4 regions of the Pseudoalteromonas sp. T1lg22 genome follow, and region 4 is predicted to be linked to each of the others. Evidence: predicted binding sites of a transcription regulator. Region 4 holds the regulator's gene; each other region holds the start of a gene.

Region 1 (2,203 bases), on a different contig from region 4:
TCGATTACTTTAAGCGTTACAACGACTGCTACGGTCATCAACAGGGTGATGAATGTTTGAAAAAAGTGGCTTCGGCCCTGGTCAATAATTGTCAACGCGGCAGCGATTTTATCGCCCGTTATGGTGGTGAAGAGTTTGTTGCGGTTTTGCCCGGCAGTGAAGAAGACACAGCCATGGCTTTGGCCAATAAGCTATGCAGGGTGATCCGCGAGCTTAATATTCCCCATATAGACTCACCCATTGCTGAGCACATCACCATCAGCATTGGCGCCACCACCTTTAATGGCGACAACGACGACAACTGTGAAATGGCCTTGATTGAAAATGCCGACAGGGGCATGTATCAGGCCAAGCAAGACGGGCGTAATAGCGCTGCTTTCTATGGCTAAAAAAAAGCCGCGTGGGCTTTAATCCACGCGGCTTTTTTTATCTTTATAGTTTACCGACCAGTGCCTGATAGGCGCTATCACCAATACTCACCAAACGACCAGCCTTAAATACCAAGGGTGTACATTCATTTTTGCTGATTTTGCCATCGGACTTAACGCTTTGCGTGGCATAAAACAGTACCTGATACTCTTCACCCTGATGAGCAAAGGACTCACTGAAATCCGGTGTGCCCAGGGTTTCTTTGATCACAGCAGCGCTGTTCCCTAGCTCAAGGTGGGCAATATAGTCGCGATTTTGGCGCTGTTGTTTTTGCCAGTCGCTTGATGAGCAATGGGCGTCAGCTTCACCGTCATTCACCGAAACGATACAACCACCAAGTAGAGGCAGGGCGACAAGGGCGCAAAGAAGTGCTTTTGTCATTGTTTTATCCAATTTTTGTTATCTAGTTGGCATTGAATAATCAAGTTCAATGCCAAAAATTTTACTTTATATTTTTCAATTGGTTACACGTTATTCTTTTAAGCGGGTTGGTGTTATTTCAAAAGAGTTGGCGAATTTAGCCAACCCGATTGCGAACTTCACCATTGGCATAGGCGCGAATATTTAAGGCCAGCTGGTGGATCAGCCTGTCTCTGGCCTGTTTTGATGCCCAGGCTATATGCGGTGTGAGCAGTAGGTTGTCACCCTGATAGCGAACCAAAGGATTTTCAGGGTTGGCCGGCTCTTCACTGAGCACATCTAAGGCTGCGCCGCCTAGGGTACCATCGGCCAGGGCTGTGGCCAGATCTGCTTCGTTGATAATGGGGCCGCGGGCGGTGTTGACTAAGACGGCTGTCGGTTGCATTAAGGCCAGGGTATCGCGATTTATTAACTGCTCTGTTTCGGCGTTAAGTGGGCAGTGAATGCTGACGATATCCGCCTGCGCCAGCGCTTGTTCAAAAGCGATGCGCCCGGGGCGCGGAGCTTGGCCGCGACGCTCGGCAATAAGCACCTGCATATCAAAGGCATGGGCTACCTTGGCCAAGGCCTGGCCGAGCTCACCATGGCCGATAATGGCAAGTTTTTTACCCGCCAGCTCGGCGATCTCATAATCAAGGCGGCAAAACATCTCGCTTTGTTGCCAGGCGCCTTGGCGACAGTCATCTATATACCTATGCAGGTTATTAAGCAGTAAGGAGATCAGGGTAAAGGTATGCTGCACTACGCTGGCGGTGGAATAGCCGGCAACATTACACACATCAATGCCATGCTCCTTAGCGGCAGCGATATCTATGTTATTGGTGCCGGTGGCGGCAACACAGATAAGTTTCAGCTTAGGCAAGGCCTTAAGCTGCTCGGCGCCAAGTTGCACCTTGTTGGTGATCACTACCTCGGCGTCGGCGCAGCGCGTCACTACATCTTCTGCTGATGTCAGGGGGTGGCGATGAAATTCTCCTAAGGCGGCAATTGGTGCCAGTGAGTTTGCTCCTAAGGTGTCGGCGTCTAACATGACGATGTTCATTTGTGCTCTCCAAATAGGCTATTGGCGCTAGTCTTTCATGGACCGACGTTTAGCGCAAAATTAATCCTTGACCTTAGTGTTGACTCTAAGGTTTATAATGCCTGCTAAGCAAAGAGTTTGAGGGGGAGGAGTGCAGATGCGTATAGGTGAATTGGCCAAACAGGTGGACATGAGTACGGATGCACTGCGTTATTACGAGCAGCAAGGACTATTGAGCGCGCCTCAGCGCAGCGCCAGTGGCTATCGTCAATATGGGGGTAAGCACATGGCACAATTGCGTTTTATTCGTCGTGCCAAGGATGTCGGCTTTAG
Region 2 (2,203 bases), on a different contig from region 4:
TAAATATTTGATCGTTGTTCCAACGCCAATGAAAACCTTATCATCTTCAATATGTAAATCAATCTATATAATTTTTTCACAATTAGATTGGATGACGCACACATGCAATCTATAAACATATCCCATACTAATTTAGAGCCTCAATGTATCAGCCTAACCCCGTTAAAATTCGCGCTTTCGATCTCGGCTTTTGCTGCGAAGCGTGGCTAAGACAGCGAGGCGTGGCTGAAAGCGGAAATAAGAGAGTGAATAATTTCACTCTCGCCGCTTGAAGGCGAAGAGCTCTGCGATAAGCGGGGGCGACGAGTGACCGAAGCACCGCTTCGCAGCGCGAGGAGGTGGAGGCATGTATGCCGTAACTTCGTCACGAACAGGAACCCAGCTTCATGGACGAATTACTTGCATCCAAATTAATCACTCCCTCTTTGGGCGCCGTCCCCGGCCTTTCACTGGCTCAAGGCGTTCGCTTGCTAAAAATAGTCCACCGGACCATTTTCTTAACGCGCTCACCCACCGCGACAAGATCTTAATTTAACAACCAATACCACCAGCAACACAAAACCAAACAAGAATTCTTATGCAGTACCATTGGTTAAAATGAGTGCAAAAGCATAAAATATGCACCACCAGAGTGCATCCGCACTCCCCCGCCCACCAGCCAACACAGCTCAAAATACCACCAAGCATCTGAAAAATAGTAACTTTTAAAAAATATTCCGTTATTGGCACACGCCTTGCCAACTAAATATTCAACACAGCGTTACTACAGGAATGAGAAAATGAACAAAAAGAAATACGCGCCGGTGCTGGCTTTGTTGGCACTGTCCCTCACCCCGCTGGCCAGCCAGGCGGAAGTCACCGCCAACGTCGCCGCCAGCTCTAACTATTATTGGCGCGGTATTACCCAGTCGGATGATGGGGCGGCGGTATCCGGTGGCATAGACTACGCCTCCGACACCGGCTTTTATGCCGGCACCTGGCTGTCGAATATCGATTTCGGCGATGCCGCCAGCACCAGCTATGAAATGGACTTGTACGCGGGCTTCGCCGGTTCAATCGACGACATAGGCTACGATGTCGGCTATATCTATTACGCCTATCCGGATGCCGAGGGAGATATTGGTTTTGGTGAGATCTATGGCTCGGTGAGCTGGCAATGGCTCAGCGCCGGTGCCAGTTACCTGGTCAATGCCGAAGGCGATGCCACCGACGAAGAAGACATGCTCTACCTTGAGCTCAACGCCAGCTTTACCATTTTAAAAGATACCGAACTGGCGCTTCACTTCGGCCATTCCAGCGGCGATACCGTGCAGGAATGGTACGGTGAAGACGACAGTTACATAGATTATGGCGTCAGTATCAGCAAGTCGGGTTTTACCTTTGGCCTGCTGCAAACCGACCTGGACGCGGATGATGATTTAAAAGCGTATGTTTCATACAGCTTAGACTTTGAGCTTTAAGCTTAAAGTCATACCCTCTTATTGTTGCTGCAAACCGGGGCCGTAAGGCCCTTTATCTTTTCTGTTTGGCATCTAAAGCCATTTTTGCCACTATAATCTTGCCAATCAGTAGGTTTACTAAGGCTGCCTGTGCCGAGTCTCTATTTTCTGCTTTATTTACTCTTTATTCAGTGGCAACAGGCCGTGCTGCCGGAGCCTTTGCCTGCGTCGCCCTTTAGTGCCGACTCACCCCAATCCTGCGCTGCGCTATTAACCCAGCCCGGTGAGCCGGTAAGCCTGCCCTTGCCGGTATCGGAACTCAGACTGCTCAGCTGGAATATTTATAAGGCGGCCAAGCCTGAATTACTGACAGATCTGCACGCCCTGTCAGAGCAAAGCCATATTATGCTGCTGCAAGAAGCCATCACCGATGAGGCGCTGTTACAACTCAAGCCCCACACCCGTTTTTCGCCAGGCTACAAGGGCCTCAATCAGCAAACCGGGCTGGCCTTGCTAAGCGACTGGTCGCCCCAGCTTTATTGTCGTTTTTATCAGCGGGAACCCTGGTTGCGTACCCCCAAAGCATCGAGTATCAGTCGCTATCCTTTGGCTAATGGTGACTCCTTATTGCTGGTGAATATGCACGGCATTAACTTTACTCTTGGCATCAGCGACTATAGGCAACAGCTGGAGCGGTTATCGGGATTAATCAAGCTTCATTCCGGGCCGGTGATCTTTGCCGGAGACTTTAACAGTTGGAGTCG
Region 3 (2,203 bases), 200 kb from region 4:
GCATTACTCCGGGAGCTATTTTTAGCGCCACCGACAAATATCGTCAGTGTTTACGCCTGAGTTTTGGGGTGCAATGGAGCGAGGAAATAGAAAAGGCAGTGGCCCGCTTAGGGGCGCTCTGCCTGCAAGTGCAAAAGGGTAAGGCGAAGGTTACGCCTATGGGCACGCCAATGGGCATGCCAAAGGCTTAGTTACTTAGCAGCTGATACTCTTTCAATTCGGGGATCATGCTAAGCAGCTGAGCTTCTTGTTGCGCCAACTCGCTAAATGAATGGCATAGCGCATCCGCACGTTGTTCTATTTGCGAGGCTTGCAGCTCAACTCTTTGCTCGACCTGCTCACCAAGGCGCTCCATACGTTGCTCAAATTCATCCATGTCGCCGCCTGAGCCTAATAACTCAGAGCCCAGAGCGATAAATATACTGCCGATAGACTGCACCATGGCCTGCTCTACGGCTTGTTCAAAGTCCTCATCAAACTGGCTTTCAATATCATTGCCTAATTGTTCAAAGCTTTGTTTGCCCATTACAAAGGCACCGTCCTGGTAGAAGGTCTGTTCAATATTGATGCCGATATTTTCAACTATATCGCTCAGCGCCTCATTGTGACTGATGCCAAATGCGGCGCCGACTTCTTCTAGGGCAACGCCGGCGATCTTAACGCCATCCAGGGCTATTTGAGCCACCTCGGGCATATAGGTTCGTACCTTATCTGTGTAATCGTCCAGGGCCTGTTGTTGCTCGGCATTTAACTCAACGGGTTGACCATCGACTTCAAGCAGACCTGAGCTGTACACCAGGTGCTGGTTATTGGCATTGGTGATCTGTAAACGCTGCGGCTCGATGCGTACATCGTTTTTAAATTCAATGTTGCATTGCTCAGAGCCAAACGAGAGCGAATTGGCTTCCCCGGCGATGGCGGTGCCAGAAAGGCTAATGGCAGAGATAATGGCTAGCGTGCTGGTTTTCATGGTGATAATTCCTGTTATTCTGTTGACGCTATGACTAATACAATTTCGGTGCCAATTAATAAAGATGATAAAAATCATAGCGTTATAATTTCATCTTGTGTGCTGCCAATGCCTTGTTTAGTGCCTTTTACTAACTTTTAGTGAAATTAACTTTGCCGTGGATTAAAACATTTGCTCAATTGTCAGCCTGCTAGGTAACTGCTCCTGCGTCACCCTAGTACCGCCGTCCATGGCGGCAAAAGCCGACCTAGGACCCTGGCAGCAAAGGCGGATCCACAACGGGCTATCCAAGGTGGAATAACCTTACGAATTAAGGCGGTATAATTATTAATCAATTATGTTTATTGAAACGATAAAAAAATCTCACTTTCCAGTTTGCGATTTAGCGGCTATTTATTCACTCGAAGGCGCCTAGCCCTGAATTCGCCGCACCTAAGTTGGGGAGCGGTGATAACTGATTTAGATTTATTGGAGTGTATTGTGGGTAAAACATATTCCTATGATGCGTTTGAAGACGAATTTGTTGCAGATGAATATGAAGCGATGGGACGCAATCAAAACGACCGTCGCAAGCGCAAGGTAAAAAAGAAGCTGGACGATTATTTAGAACAGCGCAAGCTGAGAAAGCATCTCGGCAGCGATGACTTTGACGAGTATTTAAATGAATAAATAACGGGCCTTTGGCCTATGAAGTCTTGGTGTAATTAAGCCGAGACTATTTTAAGACTTTAAAGGGGCTACGGCCCCTTTTTTGTTATACCAATGCTGTTAAGTATGTGAGCAGATATAGCGTTGGCTATTTAAGTGAATTGGTATTATCGCAGCGCAAAAAAGACCGCCATGGAAAGCAGGGTGGTGGCGTAGATACTATGGCTTTTGTAGGCGGTAATAATGGCGACAAGGGCCGCAACCAGATACGGATTCTGGTAGCTCAACTGCCACTGATTGCCAGGTAAAACCACTATGGGTACCCAGATGGCGGTAAGCACGGCCGGGGCGCTAAAGCTTAAAAAACGCTGCATTTTTGCGCCGACCCGAAATGGCAGGGCACGGTGTAAAAATAAATAACGACTGCCAAAGGTAATGGCCGCCATCAGTAATATGGTGGTGATCATTGCACCCTCCCGCGACTAAGCACATAGCCAACGCTCATGCCGATGAGGGCGCTAAACACCAGCCATAATTCTACTTGCCAGGACTTGAGCACCGCAGCACTTATCCCCGAAGCCAGTA
Region 4 (2,203 bases):
ATTACCGATCACAATGTGCGCGAAACATTAGACGTATGTGAAACTGCCTATATCGTCTCCCATGGCGAGCTAATCGCATCTGGAACTCCCCAACAGGTATTAGCAGATCAAACAGTACGCGATGTGTATTTAGGTGAGCAGTTTAGACTTTAATCACAAAAGGATTGTTAGAGTACATGAGGCAATCATTACAGCTGCGTCTAGGCCAGCAATTAACAATGACCCCACAATTGCAGCAGGCTATCCGCCTGTTGCAGCTCAGTACTTTGGATCTCCAACAAGAAATTCAAGAAGCGCTTGATGCCAACCCCTTGCTCGAAATCGAAGAAGAGCATTACGGCGATAGTGACCTGCCACGCGATAAAAATTCGGCGGCCGACAGCGATAGCGACATTCAAAGCAATAACAGCACAAGCAATCAGGACGAAGTTGAAAGCGGCGACGCCCTTAACAATGACTCGATCAGCGATGAGCTGCCTATGGATGTATCCTGGGACGAGTACATCAGTGCCGCCCCGGTTGCATCTGGGCCCATGCCCGATGACGAGTCTATTTACCAAGGCGAAACCACAGAAACCCTGCACGATTACCTTATGTGGCAATTACGCCTCACCCCGTTTAGCGCCATAGATGAAGCCATTGCCACCGCGATTATCGAAGCCATCGACGACAACGGCTTACTTACCGTTAGCACCGAGGACTTGCTCGAAAGCATCAACCATGATGAGCTGGAAGAAGAGATTGAACTCGACGAAATAGAGGCCGTGCTTAAGCGAGTTCAAATGTTTGATCCCATTGGTATTGGCGCCCGCTCACTACAAGAGTGCTTGTTGATCCAGCTCAAGCAATTTTCGCCTCAAACCCCTTGGCTTAACGAGACGAAAGAGGTAGTTTGTAATTATATTGATTTGCTTGGTAACCGTGACTACCGCACCTTAATGAAAAAGACTAAGCTTAAAGAAGCCCAGTTGAAAGAGGTGATGACACTGATACACAGCCTGAATCCCAAGCCCGCAGCGACCATAGTGCGCGAAGAGTCGGAGTATGTGATCCCGGATGTATCGGTGAAGAAGGTCAAGGGTCGCTGGAAGGTGGAATTAAACCCCGACAGCATGCCGAAGATACGTGTCAACGATCACTACGCATCCCTGGGTCGCAACTGCAAATCACAAAGTGACAGCCAATTTATTCGCTCTCACTTGCAAGAGGCAAAATGGTTTATAAAGAGCCTGGAGCAACGCAATGACACCTTACTTAAAGTAACTAATTGCATTGTTCAGCAACAACAGGCATTCTTTGAACATGGCGAAGAAGCAATGAAGCCAATGGTCCTTAACGACGTTGCAGAAATGGTGGAAATGCACGAGTCAACAATCTCTCGTGTTACCACACAAAAATACATGCACACGCCACGTGGGATCTTTGAGTTAAAGTACTTTTTCTCCAGCCATGTGAATACCGAGAATGGAGGTGAATGCTCATCCACAGCGATTAGAGCATTGATCAAAAAGCTAGTAGCCGCGGAAAATCCTGTAAAACCGTTAAGCGATAGCAAGATTACCGACATACTAGCAGAGCAAGGAATCAAAGTGGCTCGACGAACGATTGCAAAATATCGTGAATCGTTGGCCATACCACCGTCAAATCAACGTAAAAGCTTGATATAGACGTTAGACAAGAAGGAAAATGCTTATGCAATTAAATCTTACCGGTCGTCATGTAGAAATCACAGACTCTCTTCGCAACTATGTAAATAGTAAATTTGCCAAATTAGAGCGTCACTTTGACCACATTAATAATGTGCATGTTATTCTTGATATCGAGAAACTCACACAAAAAGCAGAAGCAACACTTCATGTAAACGGCGGCGAACTGTTTGCCACCGCAGAGCATCAGGATATGTACGCGGCGATCGATGGCTTAATTGACAAATTAGACCGCCAGGTAATCAAACATAAAGAGAAATTGTCTCGTCATTAAAATGAGCTTAGATTTACTTTTTTCCAAGGACTGCAGCAAGGCTGCGGTCCTTTTTAATAGCAAAAAAAGAATGTTGGAATACCTCTCTCAGGTAGCACACCAACATATCCCCCACCTCAGTGAGCAAGCCATACTGGATTCCCTTCTGGCTCGTGAAAAGCTTGGCAGCACTGGCATAGGGAAAGGGGTTGCCATTCCAACACGGTCGCCTTGAAGGCATAGA

Evidence for each region. Region 4 encodes sigma-54, which starts transcription at its own class of promoters, with help from an activator protein. Its sites were predicted from a motif close to GTTGGCACGNNNNTNGNNT; they were not measured.
Region 1: a site for sigma-54 is predicted at 849-867, ahead of C2M24_RS03170 (DUF3192 domain-containing protein). Genes of this name have one in related genera too.
Region 2: a site for sigma-54 is predicted at 722-740, ahead of C2M24_RS12805 (TorF family putative porin). Genes of this name have one in related genera too.
Region 3: a site for sigma-54 is predicted at 1,008-1,026, ahead of C2M24_RS11950 (YggN family protein). Genes of this name have one in related genera too.

The regions. Positions count from the first base shown of each region.
Region 1 is NZ_PQBY01000006.1:206,826-209,028, reverse strand. It holds gene C2M24_RS03175 (diguanylate cyclase) at 1-389, shown strand, start outside; gene C2M24_RS03170 (DUF3192 domain-containing protein) at 433-810, opposite strand; gene C2M24_RS03165 (D-2-hydroxyacid dehydrogenase) at 947-1,891, opposite strand; gene zntR (Zn(2+)-responsive transcriptional regulator) at 2,028-2,203, shown strand, end outside.
Region 2 is NZ_PQBY01000017.1:77,011-79,213, reverse strand. It holds gene C2M24_RS12805 (TorF family putative porin) at 780-1,460, shown strand; gene C2M24_RS12800 (endonuclease/exonuclease/phosphatase family protein) at 1,590-2,203, shown strand, end outside.
Region 3 is NZ_PQBY01000016.1:479,180-481,382, reverse strand. It holds gene C2M24_RS11955 (aminotransferase-like domain-containing protein) at 1-191, shown strand, start outside; gene C2M24_RS11950 (YggN family protein) at 188-970, opposite strand; gene C2M24_RS11945 (PA3496 family putative envelope integrity protein) at 1,451-1,639, shown strand; gene C2M24_RS11940 (AzlD domain-containing protein) at 1,786-2,085, opposite strand; gene C2M24_RS11935 (AzlC family ABC transporter permease) at 2,082-2,203, opposite strand, start outside.
Region 4 is NZ_PQBY01000016.1:279,826-282,028, forward strand. It holds gene lptB (LPS export ABC transporter ATP-binding protein) at 1-153, shown strand, start outside; gene C2M24_RS10960 (RNA polymerase factor sigma-54) at 219-1,667, shown strand; gene hpf (ribosome hibernation promoting factor) at 1,693-1,980, shown strand; partial or broken gene ptsN (PTS IIA-like nitrogen regulatory protein PtsN) at 1,982-2,203, shown strand, end outside.